3 regions of the uncultured Umboniibacter sp. genome follow, and region 3 is predicted to be linked to each of the others. Evidence: predicted binding sites of a transcription regulator. Region 3 holds the regulator's gene; each other region holds the start of a gene.

Region 1 (5,923 bases), on a different contig from region 3:
TTGCTCGACCATTTTTTCACCCACTATGCCACTACTGAGAATAGGGTGCTGCATGCTAGACAAAGCAATGTCACTCTCCGATCTGTCGAGGCGACTTTCTCGGTCGAATTTATCAACTAAACCACTAAATGTTCCAAAGACTATCGAGCTCGCTTGCGAGTTTAGAGGTTGGCTTTGTTCAGAAAGTAATGCCTTCGTGGTATCGCTTTGAATATTCATACTACTTAGTTCCAAAGTTGGCTCGAATGACTTGGCCGTAGGCCTGCGCTCTGCCGCTTAAATCATGGCTCTGAGCGAGCGACTTCTGCAATAGATCACGTTGCTCCCTAGCTAGGAGCATTGCGGTTTCGTGAGCTCGTTCAAGATACTTTAATGCCCTAGAGATCTCGTCTGACTTGAATCGTCGTTGGCGGAGTTCTGCCAACAGAATCCTAATCTCTAGATCAACTTGGCGAAGCATTTGCCAGTCACCGTTAGTGGCGGCTGAAAGCAGGCGCTGCCGATGAGCTCTAATTGATTGTGGGTCGATATTAATCTTCATCGTTTAGCGCCCAACTCGAACCATGCACTTCTCAACACCGACAGGATATCTTTTACATCCTTGAGGGCTTTCAGATCGCTATCAATAGAAGCCTTAAAGACCTGTTGGCTGCTGTACTGATAGAGTGCAGATAAATCCTTTCTAAGGGTGGCATCGGCATCGTCATTGAGAGCTGATTCAAGACCTTCGATAATCCGCATCGCTCGGTCCACCGATTGAGCTTTCAGGTCGAAGGAGTTTTCTTCGATGAATTTACCAATCTTTGGTAGCTCATCTAACACCGCATCAATCAGCATCACCATTAACTCCTCGGGGGAGGCTGAGGCAGCTCGGGCATCCACATTAACGGCCTGATAGTGCTGGTAACCCTGAGTGTCTAACATGATGCCTCTCCTTAGAAAGCGAATAAACCGGAGGTGGAATTCATCTGGTCAATAACCGCATTTAAACTCGTAAATTGCTGCAAATAACGTTGATACTGTCGCTCATATTGGTTATCCAAGTTCAATAACTTCTGATCAATGAGGTCGAGTTGTTGTTGAGTGTAGTCAAGCTTAGATTGAACGGAGCCAGTAATTCCGGTGAAGGAGCTCACAATCTCGTCGACTTGGTCGAGAAGCCCGTTGTCAGCTTTAAGTATGGCATCGAATATGTCGGGCGTTTGCTCATAGGTTTGATCGAATCGACTACTGTTGATCAGCATTTCTCCCGTGGAGTCAATTTCTAAGCCCACACTGAACAGCGTAGAGCCGCTGTACTCGCTGCGAAACTGATTACTGATTTGTCGCTTCATTGATTTCACTGCGGCAAAGTCTGCGAGTGAACCACGCTCTGATTCCTCGCCGCCAGAGGCTAGTAGGAAGTCAAAGTTGTCCATGAGCGAGTTATAGCTCTCGACAATATTATTAAGCTTGCTTCGGGTCGCAGATTTATCTGCCGCGACAACCAGCTCAACGGTCTCATCGCCGCTGGACATGGCTTGTTTTAGAGTAATTGATACGTCATCAAAGACATTTTCAAAGGTGTTAGTTTCGCTCTCTAACGTCAGGCCAGTGAGTTCGTTGCCAAGCTTCATGATGGCATTCTGGGGGGCAGCTAACTGACTACTGTTATTCATGGAGAAGAGTGATTGAAGCCAGTCATTAGCAGCGGGGTCTGGGTCTAGGCCATCCTCAGTGAAGCTATTTAGGAGGTTGGCATCCTCTCCCGAAATTTGACTACTCGTCATTAATGAAAGTTGTCCGTTCGAGTTGACCAAACTTAAGGTGACGCCCGGATTAGCTGAGCTGCTATTGATAAAATCTACCAGGTCTTTAAGGGTTGAAGACGGCGGCAGGTCCGAGGCTAGGTCTACGGTTAACGGGTCGATTGGGGCGCCATCGATATCAGTTCTTGAGCTACCATTGGCATCATTTAAAGCAATTGAAATAATCCCAAACTCGGGCAGCAGCGAGCTTCCAGATATGGAGTTGCCAGCGCCGTCAACGGCGGTCGTGGTATTAGCGATGGTATGACGTTGAGCAAGTTGTTGGGAGAAAATTTCATAGCTTGTTTCGAGGGCATTTTCACCTACCTCTACCTCGAAGAAGCTTGGATTGGAGATAATCGCAGAGCTACTCAGTAGAGGGGAACTATCGTCACGGATAGCGGCGAGACTTGATTCAAAGCTAGACAGAGCGGTTTTAAGTGAGCCCAAACCCACCCGCTGGTCATCGATACGGTCAGTCCTTTCGTTATACCGCTCCCTAGAAGCTGAAACCTCAAGGGTCGCAAATTGTGCTGCAAGCGCAGCAGCGTCTACTGTATTAAACATAGTAACCTCCGATGAATCAAAAGCAATTAGTGTGCCAATCATGAAAGTTGAGGAGAGATCGGGGCTTAAGGAGCATTTTCCTTTAACCGTTGCCTTGTCGATCAAAAATGCGGAAGAATTATTCCTCTATTTTGCTTCCGCTTACGGAAAAAGCCCCCTACGGAGTAAGGGGCTTTCGAGGAGGATCAAGCGACTGAATTATCGTAGAAGTGATAATGCCAACTGAGAGCTTTGCCCAGTCTGACCAAGCATAGATGTGCCTGCTTGCATCAATAGCTGATACTTGGTTAGGTTGGCGGACTCTTTAGCGAAGTCGGCATCCATGATGCGTCCTCTAGAGGTTTCGATATTAGTTTCCTGGTTAGCCAAGTTAGACATGGTGTAGCCCAGACGATTGATCTTTGAACCGATATCTGACTGAAATGAGCTGACCGTTTCGAGTACCGTAGACATGGTGTCAATCGCACCACGAGCAGAGGTCAAGTCGCTAATCTTGCCAGCGTCACCCGAGACTAACGCCCCTGAACCAGTCCAAACACCAGTGCCTACTGCCCCTAGCGCTGTCACTTCGGCCGTGTTACCGGCACCCCATTCGCCATTCGTGGCGTTGTACTCAACGTCGCCACCCACGACACCGAATTGAGTTCCATCTGTGCCAGAGAATGCGGTACTGACGTCAACCCAGTCGCCCGAGGCTGATCTATATTCGATGGTTGTGCCGTTATCCTCACTACGGATACGGTCCGTAATATCACTATAAGCCGCAATAGTGGTCGTAGCGGTTCCTGTTCCTGAACCATCGATATCTACTGTAACCGCAGCAGTCGAAACCACTTTGTTACCTGCAGAGCTGCTATAGACCGATTTAAGTGCGTCCACATTGCTACTAAAATCAGCGGTAAGCTGATCAGCCGAACTACCAGACGTACCGACCTGTATCTGAAGTGGGTTCGAGGCATTGTCGAAGAAGGCATTACCGCCATCGTCGAAAATCTTCGCACCACCGTAAGCGGTATTTTTTGTAATCGCTTCGAATTCAGATGCGAGATCCTGAAATTCTTCATCCATCGCATCGCGTTCCGCTTGGCTATTGGTGCCGTTAGCAGACTGCGTCGCCAAGTCCTTCATGCGAAGACCAATATCATTCAACTCGTTCAGCGCGCCCTCGGCGGTTTGCAGGAGAGATACAGCGTCTTGAGAATTTCGCTGAGCAACTGAAAGACCTCGAGCCTGTGACTCTAATCGATTGGCAATCTGTAACCCAGCAGCGTCATCCGCGGCAGAGTTAATACGAAAGCCTGTTGAGAGGCGTTGCATAGTTTGAGTCATCATATTGTTGCTCTTAGCAACCGTATTCTGAGTAAGCAGTGAAGCAAAGTTTGTGTGCAGTGAAAGAGACATAGTCTTACCCTCGTTGTGTTTAAGTAGGAGTCATTTGATTGGCTCTACTGGGGTAAAACGGCCACTTTTTTTATAAGTTAATTATTTTTGAAAATATTTCGATTCTCCGGGCAAGAATACCCAGCGGCTCCTGTAATTGTTGGCGAATAGGGCTCCACGAGTGGATCGCCGAGGTATAGAGTGGTTGTGTGACTTGGTAGAGCGAAGCGGAGGTTACCGCAGATTGCTTGGCATGCTCATTAAAGTGCTTGAAACCGGAATCATAGGGCACCGCGAGGAACTCGAAAAGCTTCGATATTTGTGCTTCTGATTCGCTTACGACATGCTCGTAGGCAACTTCAAGCAGCTCGAATGGATAAAAGGGCTTTAATTCATCGTAGAAGTCCATCACTTCAACATAGCGCTTCGCACACTCATTGATGGTGATGATTTGATTGTTTTCAAATGACGAGATGAAGTTCTGGCGAAAACAGCTGTAAACGCAATCCATGGGGTGCCGAAGACAGACAATGACTTTGGCATCGGGGAAGACTGAGGCAATCAGCGGTAGTTGGTTAATTGCCCAGGGATGCTTATCTACGGGCTGCACTCCATTGGGGATTGCCGACATTTTATGGAGAGTTTCCCAATATCGAGATCGCAGCAGATTTACTTGATCGACCGTTAAGGATGGTAGTGATTCTGGATACTTAAGCCCTAGCTGCTGCTCCATAAATGATCGAACATCATCAATCATCGGTTTTTCATTAATCGTAGTTAATTCGGGGTGTGTATCGATCATTCGCTCCAAGAGAGTGGTGCCAGAGCGCGGGAAGCCGACCATAAATATGGGAGACGGACCGGTTAGTTGGTCCGGAGGAAGAGTCGACTCTACCGCATCGCTTCGGTTGTCAAAGTGCTGATCAACGTCCGCAATTAGATTGCGACAGGGAGTTTCGCCGCGCTTGATCATGCCGTTAATGTTCGCGCGATGGGCCTGGCTGGCGCGAATTAGCTCGTGAAACCCTTGTTCATGCTGCTTCATGGAAATCATGGCATTACCCCGCACATACTGGAGGTAAGGAATCCTGTTAAGTACCTGGATATCTAGCTGATCAATTAATGCAATAGCCTGCGCAAAGTCCCGGCTTGCTACCGCCGATTGGCAGTCGAGGATAGTGAGCTCAAGAGAATTCAGTGAAGCGGCATATTGCGAACGAAGGAAGGCCGCTTGCTCGGATAACTGAGCTCGAATATAGACTTCGATAATCTCCACTCGGCTAGAGCCTGAAAACAGAATATTCCGCTCCTTTATAAGCTGAAAGTAGGTTTCGAGATCAGTTTTATTGTTGAACCGATAAGCAAAACTAATGAGCTTATGAAGGGCTTTAGCGGCCCAATCTGCGTCATTAACGAGCTGAGTTGAAAGCTTTAGTGTGAAGTCCGTAGCGTGAAGTTGCTTCAGCGCATAGTCTAGATATTCGAGGTTTCGCTGTTGATTCGTAGGGTCAATACGAAATGCCTTCGCATAATAGTCTAGGGCTTTCATCGAGTTGCCCACTGCCCGGTTGAAGTCCGCCATGGCTACGAAACATCTGTCTTTTTCGGTTAATGATTCAGCGGTTTGGATCATCTTTGCCATAGAATGATCAAATAGATCACGATCCTTAAGTTTCATCGCAATCGTATTTTGCATTAAGTGCTGTTCGAAGCATGCGGGTAATAATTGACTCAACTCGAGCGCTTTAGCTAGATTGTGACTATCTAAAGCCTGATTGATTTGCTGTAGGACGGCTGAATGACTGGTCATTGATCTACCCCAAGTTTCCGACGATATTAATGTGAAGAGTCTCTGGAATTTCGCGATAACTTAATACCACGAGGCCCTGAGAGAAAATTGACGCATAGCGGGCGATCAGGCCTCTCAAATTTGCCGGAACGAGTAGCACTGGAGGTAGACCTGCCTCACGCATCTGTTGCTTAATAAGCGGCAGATTCTGTTGGAACTGAGTGACAAGATTACTATCAATCGTGAAGTCATCCAGAGGTTGTCCCTCTCGTCTGGCCTGCTGGAGGGCCTCATTGAGCAGGCCCTCCAGCGCGGCGCTCAGTGTAAAGGCATCAATCGAGGATTTCTCTCCATTGACTAATTCGATAATCGTATTTCGTAGTGCAACTCGGACTTCAGC
Region 2 (5,923 bases), on a different contig from region 3:
CCGTCGTAATGTCTATTACTTCCATCTGCTCACGTCGCTCGCCGAGCACCTTAGCTTCGATGTGGAAACGCCGTGGAAGAAGCTATCGGATGCGCAGCGTAATTTAATTCTTCAGGGCTCAAAAGAAGAAATTGATTTCTCCTATGTAAACGACCGCGGTGACGTCCACCGTCGTCGTCATCGCTTTGAAGGGGTTATTCCCAATATGTCTCGTCGCTACCACGAAACCGAGTCTAACTCGGTCCGTGAGGAGATGGCCAAATATCACAGCCAGCAAAGTTGCCCAGACTGCAGTGGCTCCCGACTCTGCCGCGCAGCCCGTCACGTATTTGTTGACGAAAAGACGATTTCCGAAATTACCAACATGTCCGTGGGCCGCAGCTACGAGTACTTCGAGCAGCTTAGCTTTCAGGGCGCTAAAGCCGAAATCGCAGATAAAATCCTCAAGGAACTTAAGGATCGCTTCCGTTTCTTGAATGACGTGGGGCTCAATTATCTTAGTCTCAACCGGTCTGCTGATACCTTATCCGGCGGTGAAGCTCAGCGCATTCGCCTGGCGTCACAAATTGGTGCCGGCCTAGTTGGCGTGATGTACATTCTCGACGAACCCAGTATCGGACTCCATCAACGCGATAATGAACGCCTCCTAAATACCCTGACACGCCTTCGCGACTTGGGAAATACCGTGATTGTTGTGGAACACGATGAAGATGCTATTCGCCTTGCCGACTATGTTGTCGATATCGGCCCAGGGGCAGGCGTAAATGGCGGCGAGATTGTCGCCGAAGGAACCTATGAACAAATTCTTCGTAGTGAGCGATCACTTACGGCGAAATACCTATCGGGACAGGAAAAAATATCCATACCAGCCGTCCGTAACGTCGCCAAGAACAACCAATTCTTGACGCTAAGCGGCTGCCAGGGCAACAACCTTCAAGACGTTACCCTCAAGCTTCCCGTGGGGGTATTCACCTGTGTGACCGGTGTTTCCGGCTCAGGTAAATCAACGCTAATCAACCGTACTTTATACCCGCTTGCGGCGACAGCACTAAACCGTGCTACCACGCTAAAGGCTGATGAGTATGAAGCAGTTGAAGGCCTTGATCATTTCGATAAATGCATCGATATTAACCAGAGTCCAATCGGCAGAACCCCCCGCTCCAACCCCGCTACCTATACTGGAATGTTCACACCTATTCGTGAATTATTCGCAGGCACGCAGGAGGCCCGATCTCGAGGATACAAGCCAGGTCGTTTCTCCTTTAACGTTAAGGGTGGACGTTGTGAAGCTTGTCAGGGAGATGGCGTTACCAAAGTAGAGATGCACTTCCTACCAGATGTCTATGTGCCCTGTGATATCTGCACAGGGAAACGTTATAACCGTGAGACGCTAGAGATTCTCTATAAGGGCAAGAATATTCATGACGTGCTAGAGATGAGTATTGATGATGCACTGGAGTTCTTTGACGCCGTACCATCAATTCGCAATCGTCTTCAGACGCTAATTGACGTTGGTCTTACCTACATCCGTTTAGGGCAAGCCGCCACCACGCTCTCGGGCGGCGAAGCTCAGCGTGTTAAATTGGCGAAGGAACTATCACGGCGCGATACAGGCCAAACACTGTATATTCTTGATGAGCCCACTACCGGCCTGCACTTTCACGATATTAAGCAGCTTTTACACGTACTACACCGCCTCCGTGACCACGGAAACACGATTGTAGTCATCGAGCACAATTTAGACGTCATCAAGACCGCAGATTATATTGTGGATATTGGCCCTGAAGGGGGCTCTGGCGGCGGTCAAATTGTCGCTACCGGCACGCCCGAAGAGGTTGCAGAGATTGTCAAATCTCATACTGGCGTATTCCTTAAGCCAATGCTGGAGAAGCAAAAATGAGCTGGGAGCTAGACAGCAGATTGGCGAATGACAGCGTACTGATTGCGGATTCCAATACATTTCAACTTCGCTTACTGAACGATCACCGCTATGAATGGTTAATTCTTGTGCCTAAAGTTAGCGAGGCCACTGAGCTTTTCGAGCTGCCAAGCCTTTATCAACAGCAGCTAATACAAATCTGTAATAGTGCTAGCGAGAAGCTACTGGGGCAACGTCACTGCGACAAGGTCAACGCTGGCTACCTCGGTAATGTCGTTGCTCAGTTTCACTTTCACATTGTTGGTCGTCGAGTTGATGACCCGGCGTGGCCCGGCCCCGTGTGGGGGCACTCACCGAGAGAGGCTGCCGCGGCAGAAATTATTCAAGAACGCTGCAACTACTGGCGTGAACTTCGACTTGTATAACAATTAGCGTGTGGTGTGGATAGAGTATGTTAAACTCTCCGAAATTTACCTACTGTGGTGTGATGAATTATGACCTACGCTACCATTTCCGGCTGGGGGAAATGCCTTCCTCCTGCGGTGCTTGATAACAACGATCTCGCAACATTTCTCGATACTAATGACGAGTGGATCTACTCACGAACAGGCATGAAAGAACGCCGAATTTCTCATGTCGATCTCTGTGAACTGGGCTATGTCGCCGCGGCTAGAGCGATCGCTTGCGCTGGCCTAGAAGCAGATGATATCGATATGATTCTATTTGGCTCTACGAGCTTTTCAGAGTTTGCTCCTAATACGGCTTCCTACGTGCAAAAACGCCTCGGTGCCTCACGAGCCGCCTGTATGGACTTGAACACAGCTTGCACTAGCTTTATGTACGGTCTAACCACCGGCACTGCGATGATTAGATCTGGCGTGTTTAAGCGTGTACTGGTCATTGGCGGAGAAGTCGTCAGTAAGCTGATGGATTGGGAGAACCGCAATGTTGCAGTACTGTTCGGCGACGGCTGTGCGGCCATGGTACTGGAAGCATCCGACGAAAAAGAAGGTGTCATCTCTGAAACTCTAGGCTGTTATGGAGAACATCGTGACATCCTGAAAGTGCTGGGATATGGCGGTCAGTATACCAACCAAAACATTATGCTAGGCGATGTTCAGTGGAATTTCGAAGGCCAAGATATCTTTAAGCGTGCAGTGGCTGGCATGAACAAAGCCAGTAAAGAAACACTAGCAAAGGCGGGCTGTGGCGTTGAGGATATCAACCTCGTTGTTCCCCATCAGGCAAACGTCCGTATTATTGAAGCCGTGGGTAAAAAGTTAGGCGTCGACGCCGACAAAGTCTTCGTCAATATTGAACGCTACGGCAATATGTCGGCTGCTACCGCTCCCATTGCATTGATTGAGGCCGTTGAAGAAGGTCGAGTCAACCCTGGAGACCTGGTACTTCAGCCTGCTTTCGGTGCAGGATTAACATGGAGCTCACACCTTATTCGTTGGGGTCAACGCGTTTCGCCACTAGCTGAAAGCGATGCTGAGCTGGCGCCCTGCGAGAAAACGGCTTTGGAGCTGGTGAATGAAATGCGAACCATTAAGAATGCCGCGAAAGCAGCGCGTAAGGCTAACAACAACGAGTTGGTAGCAGTCTACTAAGCCACAAACCTCGAGGAAGGCCGATCGGCCTTCCTTCCTACTTCCTACTTCCTACTTCCTACTTCCTACTTCCTACTTCCTTCTTCCTACTTCCGTTAAAGGCGGAAAAATTCTGCCGACATTCGTATTCCTACGCACACTCATAATCACTAATCGCTAACAAAATAGGGGTTTTCACATTGTTGGCATAGCTTTTGCTTTTGCTCCACTTAAGAATACGTGGAGTTCTTGCATGAATATTGATCAAGCTTTTGCTTTTAATGAACAGACCCTTCGTTTTCGAGTAGCTCGAACCGAAGTATTAGCCAGCAACTTGGCCAACGTGAATACTCCTGGCTATCTCGCAAAGGACGTAGAATTTAAGGATGTGTTTTCAGCGACTAACCGGGACATCTCTTTGCAGCAGCGGATTGAACAGGAATATCGCTATCGTATTCCTCAGCAGAACTCTCGTGACGGAAACACGGTGGAGCTGGGTGTAGAGCAAGCTAAGTTTGCAGAGAATCAAATGGATTTCCAAATGTCACTCACGTTTTTCAATATGAAACTCAGCGGCATCAAGAAAGTACTCGAGGCAGGTTAATTATGTCACTTCAAAACGTCTTTGACATAGCGGGATCATCGCTGGTTGCACAAACAATTCGACTCAACACCACCGCGTCGAATATGGCTAATGCCGACTCAATGTCTGCCGATCCAAATAGTGTTTATCGAGGCCTTCGGCCCGTTTTTGCGGCTGTCTACGATAATGCATCTAGCCAACCTTCCTCCTCAGCGCAAGTAGCCATTGTGGATGTCGTAGAGATGGAAACTCCCCCAGAAAAAAGATACGAGCCTGGCAACCCTAACGCTGATGAACAGGGATTTGTCTATTACAGCCCCATCGAAGTGGTATCCGAAATGGCCGATATGATGTCCGCGACTCGGAGCTATGAAATGGGCGTAGAAATTATGAGCAACGTCAAAATGATGCAACAAAGCTTACTTAGCTTAGGGAAATAACTATGAGTCTTGCCTCCTTTTCAGCCATTGATATCAATCAACCTGCAACGAGCTCTGCGGCACCTTCTCCCAGTAATTCAGGAGATAGCCTTAAGAATGAGTTTCTTACTTTAATGGTCGCTCAGTTGCAAAATCAAAACCCGTTAGAGCCCATGGATGGTGCTGAATATGTATCTCAACTGGCAGAGTTCACCCAAGTTGATTCTGCGGAGACACTGAATAGATTGATGCAAAGTAATACGGCGACGCTGGGCAATCTCCAGTCATTAGCAGTCTCTGACCTGGTGGGTAAGCAGGTAGTTGTTAACACTAACCAGTTTCAGCTAGACGATTCTGCTATCGACGTTTCGGTCACCGGCCCCAGAACACCGCTTCCGGTGACGGCCGTGTTTAGCGATCAGTACGGCAACACCAAGGAAGCATTTCTAGATATGCGAAACGGCGTCGCTAACTTCCCCCTCGAAGCTAATAGTCTCGGCCTCTCGGGTAAAGTGATGGTGGAATTTCCTGAGCGCCAGGACATGCGTTTCAACGTTAAGGGGCAGGTATCATCGGTTCAACTTTCACCCACTGGCGGCGAACCTCGTATTCGAGTCGATGGCGTTGGCGAAGTCCCAATGTATCAACTTATTCAATTTGGAATCTAAGGAAGGAATAAATTATGAGCTATCAAATCACTTTGAGCGGTCTAACCTCGATTGACAAACAGATCTCGAACATTAGTAATAACATTGCCAATGTCTCAACCACTGGCTATCGCGCCGCGACCACTCAGTTCTCGTCCATTTACTCGGGAGCTCAACCTAATGGGGTAGAGGTTGCTGCCGTTTCTCAGAATTTTAGTCAACCTGGTTCAATGTCTGGTACAGGTAAAGAATTAGACTTAGCAATTAGCGGCGACGGTCTGTTCATTCTCAAAGATGGGCAGGGACAATCGATGTATTCACGCAACGGCAGTTTTAACCTCAACGCCAATAACCAACTTGTGGACGCTCAAGGTAACTCCGTCATGGGATTTGGTTTGGATGCGAACGGCGGCGTGGAATTCGGTTCGCTATCCGAACTGACTATTCGAAGTGAAGGTTTGGTAGCCCAGGAAACATCGCTGGTTGAGTTTCAAGCTAATTTTGACTCTAGAATGAGCCCTTTAGTCGCTAACGATTTCGACCAAACGGACCCGGCAACCTATCATTCATCCTACTCAACTCAGCTGTTTGATTCTCTAGGTAATGAACATACCCTGACCCAGTATTTCCTCAAGACCAATACCAATGAATGGCAAGTTCATTACAGTGTCGATGGCGAAATTTCACCCACCACTGGGGCGAACGGAGCCATTTTGCAATTCAATAGTGATGGCCAACTCAACTCAATTGACGGCAACCTAATGTTTGATGCTGCTGGCAACCCTACCCAACCCGACCCCACT
Region 3 (5,923 bases):
GGAAGGGACTTGCGAACCGTGGCAAAGGTGTCGATGTCATCATCTAAGCCCGCTAAGCCCATCATGTTATGGTCAGTATCTTCACGAATCACATCAACGACGTCATCAATCGTAATTCGACCGAGTAGACATCCACTTTCATCTACGACGGGTGCCGAAACTAAGTCGTTACGCTCGAAGAGCATAGCGACCTCACGATCGGTTGCGGTGGCAACGATGGGTTCAACGCTGGTCACCATGACTTCGCGCACCGTCATACTCGGGTCGGAAGTGAGTACCCGTGACAGAGGCAGTGTACCGACATACTCATCACCGCTATTCACAACGAACAAACTATCCGTGGTGTTTGGTAGGTCGTCGTGACGACGAAGATAGCGCAGGACGACATCGAGAGTAAATTTGGGGCGCACTGTAATGGTGTCGGTATTCATGAGGCCGCCGGCGGTGTCCTCATCGAAGCTTAAGACGCGTTCAACACGATGACGATCCTGCCAAGACATTTCTTGTAATACATCTTGGATGATATTTTCGGGTAACTGCTGGAGAATATCGACAATATCGTCGGTTTCGAGGCCTTCTGTAGCCGCCGCAACTTCGGAGGCTTCCATGCGCTCAAGAAATTGACTTTGGATATCCTCAGAGAGTTCGGTTAATACTTCAGGTTGGGCCTCGTCGGCGATATTTTCCCACAATAGCCGACGAGTTGGAGGCGTTGAACTTTCAATTAGTCGCGCTTGATTGACCGGAGGTAAGTGCTTGATGACGCTACGAATACGAGCACCGTCGTCTTGGGCTACGGCATTACCGAGCTCGGCGTACTGTTCGTGGGATAGCGCATCATCGTGTATCATGACGGTTATTCGTCTTCGTCAAAGCGATTATTAATTAGCGCCTCAATACTCATCATAGCAGCCTCTTCATCTGAACCTTCACAGCTAATTTCAATTTCTGCGCCTTGGGCAGCGGCGAGCATCATGACCGACATAATGCTTTTAGCATCAATCTCTCGTTGAGCGTAGCCTATTTGGACAGAAGAGCTAAACTCGCAGGCACATTTAGTTAGCTTCGCGGCTGCTCGAGCATGAAGTCCAAGTTTATTGATGATAGAAATTTTCTTGGTAATCATAGAATGTCACGTATAGGAGCTATTATCGCTGCCTAGTCTACCACTAAATGACACTCATTTTAAAAATTTTGCTAGCTAGCTTGGTTTCGAAGTCCAGCGGTGACGCTCTCGATGACGAACAACAAGGTTTGGATGTTGTTCTAAGAGTCGCCTTGCAAGCGCCTCGGCGAGGTAGACAGACCGATGCTTGCCACCAGTACAGCCGATGGAAATGGTGAAGTAGGCGCGATTTTCACCTTCGTATTCGGGGATCCAGCGTTCAGCGAGTTGAGAGATGTCTTCAAGCATAGCCTTTACCATTGGCTCATCCTTAAGGAAGTTAACCACTTGAATGTCCCGCCCTGAGAAGGCTCTTAATCCTTCATCCCAGTGGGGATTCGGAAGACAACGAACATCGAATACAAAGTCTGAATCATTAGGCACTCCATGCTTGAAGCCAAACGACTGTAACGTGAGATTGAGTCTAGTTTCGTTCTCAGCGCTCGCAATTTTCTCTTTTACCAGGGATCTGAGTTCATGAACTGTTGTGGTTGAAGTATCGACACGTAAATCTGCCAAAGTTGAAAGCTGCTCAAGGAGTATTAATTCCTCTTGAAGTGATTCGCGTAGCGCTTGGCTATCCCCTGAAAGCGGGTGGCGACGCCTCGTCTCTGAGAAACGCGTCATCAGAATTTCAGTGCTGGCGTCCAAAAAGATAATGCGGACTTGAATTTTGAGTTGTTTAAGTAACTCGACAATGGTGCCAAATCGTGCAATTTCACTACGGCTATTACGGGCATCAATGCCAACGGCAATGCCTCTGAAAACGTCATTGTTTTGATTAACCTTATCAACTAGATCAGGAATCAGAGATGCGGGAAGATTATCGACCGTATAAAAGCCGTTGTCCTCTAAGGTGTTGAGTACTTGGCTCTTTCCAGACCCGGAGCGACCGGTTACGATTATTAGCTGCGTTGGCGCAGTCATCTTCAGTTCCCTCTAGGTTTTTTCTGAAAGCATGCTTGTGTTCAGTATTTAACTAAGACTTCCGTTTACGAACTCATAAAGTTGGGTTGTGCTGCTTGTTTGACGAAGTTGATCGACGAACTTTTCATCATTAAAGCGCTCAGCAATCGCTGCAAGCGCCTGCAAGTGAGCTGATGTGGCCTCCCTGGGCGCGATGAGTGCACACACGACGTCAACGGGGAGATTGTCGGGAGCGTCGAAGTCTATTGGGGTTTCTACCGTCAGTAGGACGCCTATAATATTCTGACAGTTTGAAATTCGGCAATGCGGAATGGCAATGCCGTTTCCGAGACCAGTGCTGCCCAGTCGCTCACGCTCAAAGAGTGCCTTAAAAAGCTCTGAATCACTGACTCCAAGTGAATCAGAAGCAATCTTAGCAACCAGTTCTAGGCAGGTTTTTTTACTGCTAACCCGAGCGTGTGCTCGGGTTGTTTCAGGGGTTAGAAGATGTGCTAACTCCATGATGGCGTGGGATCAGCCTTGGCGTCTTGCGGCAATCCCTTTCTCCTTGTGCTTTAGAATTTGTCGGTCAAGCTTATCAACCATATGGTCAATCGCTACGTAAAGATCATCCTCAACGCTCTCTGCATGAATGTCTTCTCCGAGAACATGTAAGGTAGCTTCCGCTTTTTGACCGTTCTTTTCAACACTAAATGTCACATTTACATTATGGATGTTGTCAAAATGGCGTTCAAGCTTTTCGAGTTTTGACATGGTATGAGCGCGAATGGCGTCGGTGAGAGGAAGTTGGTGTCCAGCGATATTTACTTGCATAAGTATTGACCCTCTTCGTATTGCTATCGATTAAGAGAACAGCCTGGGGAAAGAACCCCTTCTATTGACGGATTTGGCGGGCTGTCTTCGCTGCAAACCGTCTGAAAAAATAATGACTCTCCATTATTTAAAGGTAATAGATTTTCAACAAACTGTGGGAAAAATTCTATGATTTGAGACGTTTCCGCTGACTTGACGGTGCAATACCTATAGCTTCACGATATTTCGCCACAGTTCTTCTTGCTACTTTGACACCATCTGCTTCTAAAAGTGCCATCAGTTTTGCATCGGATAAAGGTTTATTTGGCGCCTCGCTCGCAACAAGCTTCTTGATAAATGCTTTAATTGCTGTTGCTGAGGTAGCGTCGCCGCTGTCCGATGAAACATGAGACGAGAAGAAATACTTGAGTTCAAAAACGCCTCTTGGAGTTAGCATATACTTGCCCGCAGTTGCGCGCGAGATAGTAGATTCCGCAAGGCCGAGTTCCTCTGCCACGTCGGCGAGAACCATTGGCTTCATTGCTTCAGGACCATAATCGAAGAATGCTCGCTGGCGCTCAACAATGGCCGATGCCACGTTGAAGAGGGTATCAAAACGGCTTTCAACGCTTTTTATAAACCATTGCGCCTCTTGGAGATTTTCTCGGAGAAACTTATTGTCGTCACTCACATCACCACGTTTAATCAGCGCGGAGTACTCACGATTAACGCAAAGTCTTGGTGCTACCTCCGGGTTGATCTCGACATGCCAGAGATCTTTTCGAAGCGACACGAGTACGTCAGGAATGACATATTCTGAATCTGTCTCTGAAAAGATATCACCGGGATGTGGGTTTTGCTTTTGAATCAAATCAATAGATAAATCGAGTTCACCTTCGGAGCATCTTAATAATTTTGCGAGTTTTTTGAAGTCCTGCTTTAGAATTGCCGGCATATGCGAACGAGCAATGACGATAGCTCTGGCAACTGTAGGGTGCTCTCCGTCCATTTCTCCTAGCTGAAGAGCGATGCACTCCCCAAGGTCTCTGGCACCCACTCCGATCGGATCGAAGCTTTGGATTAGATGCAGTATTGCTTCAATTTCATCAATTTCGAATTCATCGTTCTCGGGTTCTTCGTGGGTATTTAAGTCTTCAGTGATGGAGCTAAGTTCTGCAGTAAGCCACCCATTCGAATTGATGCTATCAATTAGGTAGTCGCCGATTAGTCGGTCGCGTACGGACAGCGGTTTCATCTCCAATTGAAAGCTGAGGTGATCCTGTAAGCTACTTTCTTGAGTACGATTAGCGAGAAAATCAAAATCATTATCACTCGAAGTCTTAGCTGAGCCGCCGGAATATACCTCATCCCATTGGCTGTCGACAGGCATTTCACTTGGGATATCTTTTTCCCATTTAGCTTCAGCGGTGGATTGTTCCAATTCATAGCTAGCTGATGGATCCTCATCGCGCTGTTCGTTGCTCAGTGAATTGCTCTCTGAAGGCAGGATAGGGTTGTTGTCTTCGAGATCTAACAGTGGATTGCGATCTAGCGTGTCTTGAATCTCAGTCTGAAGATCAAGTGTAGATAGTTGTAGGACTTTCACCGCCAGCTGAAGCTGCGGTGTCATGGTCATCTTGAGGCTGGTCTTTAATTGTAAACTCTGTTTCATGACAAACCATCCATGAGGGAATATCCAACGCTAGTACTGAAAGTTTTCACCAAGATAAAGCTCTTTTACCTTCGCGTTGTTCAGGATATCGTCTTTGCCGCCATGTGCAATGATATGGCCACCACCCACAATGTAGGCTCGTTCACAAATTGCCAAGGTTTCACGAACATTGTGATCGGTAATTAGGATGCCGATCCCCTTTGAACGGACGTGCTCAATAATGGACATGATTTCATTAACTGAGATAGGGTCAACCCCAGCAAAGGGCTCATCAAGAAGGATAAACTTTGGTTCCATCGCCAGTGCACGGGCAATTTCAACTCGTCGGCGCTCGCCGCCAGACAAAGCTATCCCTATGGCATCTTTGATGTGCGTAATGCTGAATTCTTCGAGCAGTTCATTCATTCTCTCACGTCGTTGGATTTGCGTGAGATCGGCTCGATTTTCTAAAATAGCGAGAATATTTTGACTCACAGTAAGCTTACGGAAAATAGAGGCTTCCTGCGGTAAATAGCCGATGCCCGAAATTGCTCTGCCATGCATCGGTTGCTGAGTAATATCAAGCTCATCAAGTTTGACGGTTCCCTTGTCCGAGGGGACAAGGCCGACAATCATGTAGAAACAGGTGGTTTTTCCTGCGCCGTTCGGGCCTAACAGCCCGACGACTTCGCCACTAGCGACTTCTATGGATACATCAATAACAACCGGTCTCTTGTTGTAACTTTTCGCAAGATGCTGGGCACTTAGGATGGCCATTGATTAATCCTCGTCAGTGTCTTCAGTAGGCGGCTGGATAACGTGTCGGACGCTACCTGAGGCATTGGCTGCACCGCGTTCAAGATCGAATTCGATACTATTAGCAGAAACTTCGGAAGCGTTGTTACTGAATAACGCATCACCGGTCACTACTACGATGTTAGTAAGTAGGTCGTAATCAACTTGATTACCTTGGGCATATACCGGTCCCACTTCTTCTGAAGGATTGTCTCGAAAAGTTGCTGGCGGACCTATCGCTACAACTCGGAGAATTTTGCCATCTTTGTAGAATACATCAATGCGCCCAGCTTCTATGATTAGTGCACCCTGGGTAATCTTTGCGCTACCTATGTAGGAAGTAATCCCGCGCGCAAGGTCCTGCGCAAAATCCTCGGAGGACATTTCGATTGGCTTGGCTCTGTCCTCGGGAAGTCCATGAACATTAGAAGGTAAAAGCAAAACAAAAGCCGCGATTAATAAAATGGCGTTAGCGAGTAGGTTCATAATAGGTTTCAACATTGCCTTGGAGTTCGTAATACTCGCGTGCGAGCCATAGTTTGAGGCGGTCGCCACGAGACTTTCCAGCGTGACTATCGATAGTCACTGGATAA

Evidence for each region. The regulator sigma-54, encoded in region 3, starts transcription at its own class of promoters, with help from an activator protein. The targets are predictions, from matches to a motif close to TGGCACANNNNTTGCNNT.
Region 1: a site for sigma-54 is predicted at 2,374-2,391, ahead of fliD (flagellar filament capping protein FliD). Genes of this name have one in related genera too.
Region 2: a site for sigma-54 is predicted at 3,676-3,693, ahead of flgB (flagellar basal body rod protein FlgB). Genes of this name have one in related genera too.

Annotation. Positions count from the first base shown of each region.
Region 1 covers NZ_CANMGY010000009.1:69,987-75,909, reverse strand. The annotation lists gene Q0698_RS10840 (flagellar hook-length control protein FliK) at 1-219, opposite strand, end outside; gene Q0698_RS10835 (hypothetical protein) at 221-541, opposite strand; gene fliS (flagellar export chaperone FliS) at 538-924, opposite strand; gene fliD (flagellar filament capping protein FliD) at 936-2,354, opposite strand; gene Q0698_RS10820 (flagellin) at 2,553-3,755, opposite strand; gene Q0698_RS10815 (sulfotransferase) at 3,826-5,544, opposite strand; gene Q0698_RS10810 (flagellar biosynthesis protein FlhA) at 5,549-5,923, opposite strand, start outside.
Region 2 covers NZ_CANMGY010000009.1:41,814-47,736, forward strand. The annotation lists gene uvrA (excinuclease ABC subunit UvrA) at 1-1,900, shown strand, start outside; gene Q0698_RS10660 (HIT family protein) at 1,897-2,304, shown strand; gene Q0698_RS10665 (ketoacyl-ACP synthase III) at 2,374-3,492, shown strand; gene flgB (flagellar basal body rod protein FlgB) at 3,725-4,075, shown strand; gene flgC (flagellar basal body rod protein FlgC) at 4,078-4,494, shown strand; gene Q0698_RS10680 (flagellar hook capping FlgD N-terminal domain-containing protein) at 4,497-5,141, shown strand; gene Q0698_RS10685 (flagellar hook-basal body complex protein) at 5,156-5,923, shown strand, end outside.
Region 3 covers NZ_CANMGY010000003.1:215,019-220,941, reverse strand. The annotation lists gene mgtE (magnesium transporter) at 1-851, opposite strand, end outside; gene Q0698_RS05860 (HPr family phosphocarrier protein) at 857-1,126, opposite strand; gene rapZ (RNase adapter RapZ) at 1,202-2,092, opposite strand; gene Q0698_RS05850 (PTS sugar transporter subunit IIA) at 2,141-2,593, opposite strand; gene raiA (ribosome-associated translation inhibitor RaiA) at 2,606-2,905, opposite strand; gene Q0698_RS05840 (RNA polymerase factor sigma-54) at 3,072-4,556, opposite strand; gene lptB (LPS export ABC transporter ATP-binding protein) at 4,587-5,312, opposite strand; gene lptA (lipopolysaccharide transport periplasmic protein LptA) at 5,316-5,831, opposite strand; gene lptC (LPS export ABC transporter periplasmic protein LptC) at 5,800-5,923, opposite strand, start outside.